DNA from 3 places in the Halobacillus litoralis genome. Region 2 is predicted to be linked to each of the others. Evidence: predicted binding sites of a transcription regulator. Region 2 holds the regulator's gene; each other region holds the start of a gene.
The links. Region 2 encodes LexA, which represses DNA repair genes until DNA is damaged. Its sites were predicted from a motif close to CGAACATATGTTCG; they were not measured.

Region 1: a site for LexA is predicted at 1,717-1,730, ahead of LC065_RS19170 (YhjD family protein). Genes of this name have one in related genera too.
Region 3: a site for LexA is predicted at 1,859-1,872, ahead of LC065_RS13325 (WYL domain-containing protein). Genes of this name have one in related genera too.

Annotation. Positions count from the first base shown of each region.
Region 1 is NZ_CP129016.1:3,733,539-3,736,820, forward strand. It holds gene lepB (signal peptidase I) at 299-835, opposite strand; gene LC065_RS19165 (TVP38/TMEM64 family protein) at 890-1,537, opposite strand; gene LC065_RS19170 (YhjD family protein) at 1,749-2,165, shown strand; gene LC065_RS19175 (competence protein ComK) at 2,086-2,613, opposite strand; gene LC065_RS19180 (DUF3939 domain-containing protein) at 2,919-3,282, shown strand, end outside.
Region 2 is NZ_CP129016.1:2,946,842-2,950,123, reverse strand. It holds gene glnA (type I glutamate--ammonia ligase) at 1-1,018, shown strand, start outside; gene LC065_RS15115 (hypothetical protein) at 1,136-1,360, shown strand; gene lexA (transcriptional repressor LexA) at 1,409-2,032, opposite strand; gene LC065_RS15105 (YneB family resolvase-like protein) at 2,334-2,993, shown strand; gene LC065_RS15100 (DUF896 domain-containing protein) at 3,078-3,282, shown strand, end outside.
Region 3 is NZ_CP129016.1:2,602,737-2,606,018, reverse strand. It holds gene LC065_RS13340 (DnaD domain protein) at 1-332, opposite strand, end outside; gene LC065_RS13335 (DUF1643 domain-containing protein) at 512-1,024, opposite strand; gene LC065_RS13330 (hypothetical protein) at 1,289-1,474, shown strand; gene LC065_RS13325 (WYL domain-containing protein) at 1,604-1,831, opposite strand; gene LC065_RS13320 (carboxymuconolactone decarboxylase family protein) at 2,089-2,748, opposite strand; gene LC065_RS13315 (BMQ_0737 family morphogenetic spore coat protein) at 3,004-3,282, opposite strand, start outside.

The sequences.
Region 1 (3,282 bases), 790 kb from region 2:
TGGTGGAGATAAAGGAAACACGCAGAGCGGAGTGATTCGATGTTGACTTATCGTACAGAAGCGAGGGAAGTCTCACTAGCCGCTAGGCGCCGGAACCGGATATTTAAGAGGAAAAGAGTGCTAGGTGAGACCCCGCAAGGCGTCAGCCAGAGGAGGCTCATCGCGCTGCGGAAAGCGAGCTATTCCTCGCAGCCCCCATCCACTCAACAAAAGTCTCGAAACTGAGTCTTACACAATCCTGACATATAGTTGAATAACGATAGACATAAAAAAACCGCCCTTAAAGGACGGTTGCGTTTTAGAACTGCACGCCGAGTTGGTTCATAGGCCAGTATCGGACATCCACTTTTCCGACGACTGTATCAGCGGGTACAAAACCGAAATATCTACTATCCAAGCTGTCCCGTCTATTATCCCCCATCACGAATAAGTGACCCTCCGGGACCTTTTGGTGTCCCGTCACCTCTTCCAACGTGAAATCTTCCGTAAAAGGCAGTCCATCATTCGGACGGAGTGGATCGAGGTAACTTTCATCAACGCGTTTACCATTGATATACAGCTGATCCTCTCGAACAGCAATCTCATCCCCGCCGATTCCTATCACGCGCTTCACATAATCTTCTTCTTCATTTGCGTGAAAGACAATAACCTGCTGCCTTCCGATATCCCGCCAATCATAGACAGCTTTGTTGACCATTAATAAATTTCCGTCATAGAGCGTCGGCTCCATTGATTCGCCGTCTACAATATAGCTTGCGAATAAATAAGAGCGGAACACAAAAGCCAGCAACAGGGCGAATAATACCGTTCTGATCGCTCTTTTATATTTTTTCATTGTTTGCGCCTCCAGGTGTTATGCTACAAACATTTTACCCTTGCTGAGACAAACTTAATCCACACTCTGCGCTTTCTGTTCCGCCTTCATTTGTATTCTCTTTTCGATATACTTTCCAAGCACCCAGAAAAGCAGAATGCAAACGCCGACAACAATGGATTTCACTGGATTCTGCGCAAACGATGCAATGCTTGAACCTACATAGGCAATCGTAAAAATCATGACAGCTTTTCCTAAAAGGACGGCTAGAATAAATTGTTGTCTACTGACATGGGATAACCCAGAAACCACATTAATGATGGATGAAGGTGAAAAGGGAAAGCACATGAGCAAGAACAACGGTCCAAACCCATGCTCCTCCACCCACTTCGTCACTCTCTTCACTTGCTTCTGCCTTGTAATTTTCCTGAACAAACGCTTGTCCCCTAGTCGGCGAATAATAAAAAATACGCACAAAGATCCGAAAACAGCCCCAAGCCATGAATAAAGAAACCCTTTGAATAACCCATAAACGACAGCATTGGCTAAAACAAAGGCGACAAGTGGCAAAATCGGCAAAAACGCTTCAATAAGAGGAAATAGGATGCCCGGGATTGGCCCGAACCGCTCCAACCCTTCCAACTGCCTGATGATGTAATCAAATAATTGGTCATTCTCCGCTAAATGGCGCCATTGGTTGATTTTTTCAAACACTGAATCCATGATGCTGCTCCTTATGTACACTAGCGACCAGTGTATGCTTTTCTTTATTTTATCTGAAATTCCGCTCCATGCCTACCAGTATGTGAGCCCTTATCTAGCATTTCCCCTTCCTGCCATTTTCAACCTTTTTATAAAACTATCTTGCATACATTGGACCTTTCCGTGGTATAATACAAACTAGAACACTTGTTCGTATTCGGAGGAGAATGACATGAGGTATCTAAAACAAAACGAATTGGATCTCGCTTCCCGCTATTTGTTTTTATCTATGGCCATTACTGTAATCAGGCAGGATCGAAAACACATGGAACAAGGGAAATTCAAAATTAAGGAGCCGTACATGGAGATGCTCGGTAAAATGGAACTGGAAGCGCGAAAAGAGCGGAGAGAACTAAGAAAGCAAATGGACCAAATGAAGTTGCAGGTCGTTGAATCCGGCAGGAACGATTCCTTTACCTCTTTCCTTTTTTTGGCTCATGGATATGAGGAAAAGCGCAACTATTTCAATCCAGCCATCAGGAAAAAAGTGGAAAATATTTTGTTCGAGCTTATGAGAAGGTCTCAGCGATCCGTTCGACACGATGATCAGCAGCCACAGGTGTCGAATGGAACCGGTCCTCAAGAATGACGCGCAAATGGGCGGTTCGTTGAACTTGATTGGCGAACATACCATCAGAAACGGGAAGATTGACGGACATCCCGTTCGTAAATTGAACAGTCGTCGTTTTATTGGACTCTCCACGGTAGGAGCGGATATATTTGTGGGCGATCCAGGAGCAGTCTTTTCGTTTCGGGGAGATAATCGGGAAGAAATAAATGCCCATCGCTTCTGATATGACAATCGGGGGTTTGTGTGTGTAACCGGTCAGCTGCTTTGTGCCAGCGATCCGACCATCGAGGCTGCTTGCAAAGTAACGGCAGGAACGATCGATTAGATCACTTGGACATTTTGAAATGACAAAACGCTCATCCGTCTCCAAAACTTCCGTAACAGCTCGTCCATCCTCTCTGTTTTTGGCTATAAGAGCAATGGTCTGCGGATTAATCTCGTATTCTTTTCCATGAACATATGTCATCCACTACAACACCTCTTTCATTTCAAGTGGCGGCAGTCTGCACGTAGGTCGAATCTACCGCTCATATTCTTTAATTTACCAAATCAACCAACAAAAGTCTAAACATTCTTAAAAAATGTTTCATTTCGACGATTCTGCTATACTACAATTACACCTTTTCTTCTTTCTGCCCTTTGTTTCCTCTCTGCTCTTCACCACGACCAAAGTCAGGATTAAGTAATGTGAAGAAATCGAGTTCAGGCTGAACCGGTTGATCTTTCATTCGAAACACCTCTCAAGCAAAATTTCATTAAGGAGGAATACACATGTGGAGTCGAAAAAACAGGAAGCCGAAACTGGAGAAGAAGGATTTATCCATACATGATGTCCGAAAAGCCGTTCATGCTTATGCGGATGCCAAATCCAGCGATGTTCCACTAAGTGTGATCATCAACGAGGACCTTACCTTAGATTATGAACTTTTAGCTCCCTACTTAAAGGCTGTGCCCATTCAAAACTTCTACATGTCACGGGAAACCTATGAATTGTTTGAAGAACAGGACCGGGATCTTGCGCTGGATATCGATCTCGTTCAACATGCCGTCGATCAATATATGAAACAGACGCAGGAGCCTCCTATCATTGATGATGACCCATACAAACGGATAAGTTATTATAAGCTCGAAAATC
Region 2 (3,282 bases):
ATGCCCACGCTACAATTTGAAGCGTAACATCAAAAAAATGGAGAAACTCGGATTTTCTGCTTTCAACATTGGTACAGAACCTGAATTTTTCCTATTCAAATTAGATGAAAAAGGCGAACCAACGATGGAATTGAATGATAAAGGTGGCTACTTCGACTTAGCACCGACCGACCTTGGCGAAAACTGCCGCCGGGATATCGTCCTAGAGCTTGAGGAAATGGGCTTTGAAATTGAGGCCTCTCACCATGAAGTAGCTCCAGGCCAGCACGAAATTGACTTCAAATATGCGGATGCAATCAAGCATTGTGATGATATCCAAACATTCAAACTCGTCGTTAAAACCATTGCACGTCAACATGGTTTGCATGCAACATTCATGCCTAAACCATTGTTCGGTGTAAACGGATCTGGTATGCACGCGAACATGTCTCTTTTCAATGAAAAGGGCAATGCGTTCTTTGATGAGAAAGGGAAGGAACAATTGTCTGAGGTGGCTTATCAGTTCACAGCAGGCATTATCAAGCATGCAACGAACTTCACAGCCGTGACGAACCCTACCGTCAATTCCTACAAACGTCTTGTGCCAGGGTATGAAGCACCGTGTTATGTAGCATGGTCCGGTCAAAACCGTAGTCCGCTCGTACGTGTTCCTACATCCCGTGGATTGAGCACAAGAATCGAAGTACGCAGTGTGGATCCATCAGCGAACCCATACATGGCGATGGCTGTACTTCTTGCTGCTGGACTTGATGGTGTGGAAAATAAACTGGAAGCACCTGCTCCTGTCGATCGAAACATTTACGTGATGGATAAGAAAGAGCGGGAAGCTCACGGGGTGAAAGACCTGCCTGCTACATTGTATGATGCACTGGAAGAGCTGCATCAGGATCCGATTATGGTAGAAGCCCTAGGGGAACACCTATTTGAACACTTCATTGAAGCGAAAGAAATCGAATGGGATATGTTCCGCACCCAGGTTCATCCGTGGGAACGCGAACAATATTTGCAGACGTATTAAAGTATAAAACCCTTGAAGCTTTTAGCTTCAAGGGTTTTTTATGTATTTCTATACTTTCGATGGGGAGTTACATGTAACAAAAATAAGAACAAACGCTCCAGTTATAGAGGGTTACCAATGGAAGCGTACTTCCAGCTTATGAAACTGGAGAAGATTAAGTTGGCGTGGATCTATATCAATCGCGAAGGCGTCATATCACAAAGAGTGGTGAGAGTGGTCGACATTCAGGATGAACAGATCATTGCTTACTTCTATGAGCGAAAACAGGTGGGAACGATTATAAAAGATCATATATTGTCTGTACTTCCTTTAACATCTATCCGTAAAAGTTATGGAGTATGACATAAGTAAAGAAAGAGGCGAGGTTTAACTAAACCTCGCCTCTTTCTTTTAGTGTACGGTCCTGTAAAGACCTACGACTTTCCCAAGAATGGATACATCCTGTAATAGAATGGGTTCCATCGTTGCGTTCTCAGGCTGCAAGCGAACATGATTTCTTTCTTTGAAGAACCGCTTCACAGTGGCTTCTTCGTCTTCCGTCATTGCAACAACGATGTCGCCGTTCTGAGCGGTCTGTTGTTGTCTGACGATGACCATATCCCCGTCAAGAATTCCTGCCTCGATCATACTTTCACCTTGTACAATTAGTACGAAGGTGTTGTCATCCGACCCTGCAAGTGAATCGGGTAGAGGGACATATTCTTCAATGTTTTCAACAGCTGTAATCGGTGACCCCGCCGTGACTTTACCGATTACTGGAGCGTAAGAAGCTTCACTTCTCGGGATGCTGTGATCTTCTTCTAATTCAATTACTTCAATGGCACGAGGTTTGGTCGGATCGCGTCTAATATATCCTTTTTTCTCCAATCTGGACAAGTGACCATGCACAGTCGAACTTGAAGCAAGACCAACGGATTGACCGATCTCCCTTACGGATGGTGGATATCCTTTTGCTAGAACCTGTTCTTTAATAAAATCTAGTATTTCCTGCTGCCGCTTTGAAAGTTTACTCATAGATTAGCACCTCGTACATAGGATTATAGTAACCACATTGTACCACTTATATTTCAAAAATACAAACACGCGTTCGAAAAAAACCATTGACAAGAACCTGTGTTCGTATATAATGAGAATTAACAAACGCGAACACAGGTTCTTAAGAACGTTCGTTCTAGGAAAGCGGAGGGGTTATCAATGTTTAATAAATTATCTAAGCTGGATTACACCTACATCATTCTTTTTATTGTTAGTTTTATCATTCTCTATTATTCTATGGTCACAGCTGTTTAATAGAGAAAGAGAGAGGAACATCCAAGTGAGAGTAATTTTATATTGCAGGGTAAGTACGGAAAAAGAAGCTCAAGTGACTTCTTTAAAGCGGCAGAAAGCTGAGTTGACATCCATGGCGGATCATCACGGCTTCGAAGTTGTGGAGTGCATTGAAGAACAAGCGAGTGGTTACGATATTGAACGTGAAGGGATTTTCCGCATGCTGGAATGCTTTTCTTCAGGGCGTGCGGAAGCCTTATTAATCCAAGATGAAACACGATTAGGCCGAGGAAATACGAAGATCGCTTTGTTTCATCAATTGAACCGTTTGAAGGTCAAGGTGTACTCCCTTTCCAACCATGGAGAATTACAGTTATCGGAATCAGATTCGATGGTATTACAGATTGTTGGCATCGTAGAAGAATACCAAAGGAAAATACATAATATGAAAATACGGCGGGGGATGAGAAAAGCGGTAGAGGGCGGCTATGATCCATCCGCCAACTTATCCAACCGTGATCAGGCACCCGGTCGTGAGAGAATCGACTTTCCTATTGAAGAGGTTGTTCGATTAAGGAAAAATGACTTGACATTCAAAGATATCGCAGCGACTTTGAGAGGGTTGGGATATGATGTATCAAAAGCTACGGTGCATCGCAGATACAAAGAGTACCTATCGCTTGAAAAAGAGGAAGAATCACGGTAATATAGGATGTGTGGACAAGGATCTTTGGATTTCTTGTCTTTTTCATGTTTTACGATCCAGACTATGATTAAAGGAGAAGGATCTATGTTATCAAAAGAAAAAATTAATCGTATAAATGAGCTAGCTAATAAATCTAAGCAGGAAGAGCTTTCGAAGGAAGAGAAAGCGGAACAACAGAAGCTGCGCCATGAATATTTGAAAAATGCGCGCGCATCCTTCAAGAATCAGCTGAAAGGTGTGACCGTCATTGATCCGAAAGGGAATGACGTAACTCCAGAGAAGCTTCGTC
Region 3 (3,282 bases), 340 kb from region 2:
GACTTGCCGCCACTGGTCTCCTCCACACTGTCGCTCTCGCTGTCCATTTCTTCATATAAAGGGAGGATCCGATAGATGGGAGCCTGGTTGCCCGGTCTCGAAGTGAACGTCACATACCCTTTCTCCACGAGTTCCTTGCGTGCTTTACGAATGCTGCTCTCGCTCAAGTTGGACTTCAGACAAAGGACGGTCATCGAAGCCGTAAATTCTTTTTTCCAGCGGGAATTGTTATTCACATGCATGAGGCTGTGCCAAAGGTTGATGGCGGCAGAAGTCAGAGGGTTGAATTCCTGGTGATCGTAGAAGGCGTTGATCGCTTTGATATAGTTCATTTGGATTCTCCTATTCTTATGGAAAGATGGAGGATTTGTGCATAAAAAAACACTTCCTCAATTCTATAATCGAAGGAAGTGTGTGTTAGGTGTCTATAATTTTGAAAGTTTTTTTATTTTTTTTAGAAACGACCTGCCTCTTCAAGAGTTTGTTGTTGATATGGTAAGGATTCTTTCTTTTAAAAAGGAATTGGATATAAATCTCTTCTCAAAAACAAAGGGTGTCTTGGATGTTTCCCGTTAGCTGTTTTCTTAATACAATGAGGTTTATACATAGATAAAATAACTTGAACTTCCTTATCCCTATTTTTTATGGAACAATGGTTTTCTCCCCATGCAAAAATTAATAATTCCGAATCATAAGCAGCTTCCAAAATGTAACGGTCGTTTTCGTTTCCGATTGGATCGGGGTGGCTTTTAAGGTATTCTGGATTTTTCGATCTAAGGGCAAATAAATTCACAACATTCATTCTTCCATAACCCCATGACCTGGAGAACCCCACACATCTATTTATCGTACGATCACAGATCTTTGTATCTGCATAACTAGGGTTTAACATGACAAAGGTTACCCCTTCTTTATGATCATCCCATTCACATTTCAAAAGGTACCTATACTCTTCACTTTCATCCATGACTGCATTTACCTTTTCGTCAGCATACCAATACCTGCACCCTGATGGTAAAGACATTTTTCACTTCCTTTGAAATGGTTATATTAATTTAATTCAATTCGATATAATAAACCCAATTCCTTCCTTATGTAGTTAAAAGGACACAAACCAAACGTTCAAGACGCTCGATTTGTGTCCTCTATTTGGCTAATAGAACCTCAAAAAAATGACTTCCACCGCGTTAACTCTTAATCAAAGCGTGGGGCAAGCACTTTTATCAGGACTATTACCCGATTAATATTTGAGTTATGGCTAAACCTACAAGTATGGAGGTGATTGGTAGTGGCAAAGAAACAGACAAAGGCAGGAACTGAGGTTGGACAAGGAAGTATAGGGAATCCTAAATCAGTGGTGGATCCAGGTCATTCCGGGACAGACCCACAAAAAGTAAAGCAGGAAATTCAAAAGGATGTAAGCGCAGGTATTGGGGCCATGACATCCCGTGAAGCTGGATCCATGAGAGACTAAAGAACCACTATTACTGTGGTTCTTTTTCTATATTCATATAAATAACTTCTTTATTTTGTTGCTGGCATCTCTCATCATGTACCTCCATTAGAGCACACAGACATTTACTCCTTTTTTGAAGACTTGATTTCAAGGGGTCCTTTTATACCGCTTGCTCTCTTTATAAGGAGTTACAGACAAAATATTGGCAAGCTTGAATGTCCGAACAGTCTTACGTGTATAACAATAAGCCAGGACGGTCTCCTCTTTGATGGATACAACACGGATGACCCTCTGTGAGATCTTCCCTTCGTCAGCCATATAGATGAATTCCAGTTTTTGCTTCTCCTCTAAAGCCCTTCTCAATACTCCATTCATTTACAATCACATCCCTTAACATATATGCGAACGCTTGTTCTATTTATGTATATGTTATCACAACGGCTTTAGAAGTAAACTGGTAAATGAAGGTCTAATAAGCGGGAATAACCAGGGATTTAGAAACATTCATCTTAAAAAAAGTGTGTTCCCCCCCACTTCGATACACCGCTCACTTATATGTAATAGAGGCGATTCCTTGATTAAGGAATCGCCTCTGTTTCTGGAAACTTATCATTGCTTATCCCACATTCTTTTTATTCATCATCGTAGGAATTTAAAGCATTCACACTGTGAGCTAGAGCCGAACCTGCTTTTAAAGCCGTGGCAACAAAAATGGCTTCAGCTACCTCCTCTTTAGAAGCTCCCTGCTTCTTCGCACCTTTCGTATGAACATCGATGCAGTAAGGACAGCCTGTTGTATGGGCGACAGCTACGGCAATGAGTTCTTTATCTTTAGCGGAAATCGCTCCCTCTTTCATGGATTGCTGATCAAAATCGACAAACGCATGAAAGGCATCTCTATGAAGGTTGGAAAGTTCTTTAAGACGGCTGAAGTAAGAGGCTTTGTATAAAGCATCGTCGCCTTTTTCATCGTATGTATTCAACGCATTTACACTGTGTGCGATGGATGAACCCGCTTTAAGCGCTGTCGCTACAAGGATTGCTTCTGAAACTTCTTCTTTTGTCGCTTCCTGCTTTTTCACATTTTTCACATGCAAATCGATGCAATAAGGGCATCCTGTCACATGAGCAACCGCTACAGCGATTAATTCCTTTAATTTCCCATTAAGCTTTCCTGGTTCGAGCGCTTTTTTATCGAATGCTACAAAAGTTTTGAACGCTTCTGGTGCCAAATCTCCAAGTTCCGGCAGCCTCTCAAAATATGATTTTGCATAGAGTAGATCGTTCCCCATAATCCTCTCTCCTTTATATTCTTTAGTTCTTTACAATGATAAATTTTACCATCTCAAGATTGCTTCGTAAATGAAGTGAAGGAGTTTTCTGTCTTTTTTGTATTCCATAATCTTTTTAAAGATGAACACTTATATCAAATCATAAAAAAAAGGACCTGCCCCTTGGTCATGTAATGCATGAACTCGATGGGGTCAGGCTTTCTCAACTCTGGTTGGCTTCCGATAAGATCACCGATTGTATCTAATAGTCAAAGATTATCTTCCATCAGAAGAACCGTCTGGGTCCTCTTTAAGAGGTTGCCACGGAGGCATTTCAGAAGGTTGAACACGTTGTGGACTTACATGAGGTCTTGGGAACACAGTCTCACATTGCCTTGGGAATTCAAAGGTCGGACAAACTGTATTCAAACTGATATCAATATCATTTGGACGCGGCTGACATAGCTTTTCTAAGATGCCCAGTTTCACCTCTGCCTCGACTTGAATTTCAAAACAGACGGTAATATCCAGCTGCAAATCCAAGTCTCCACCTGG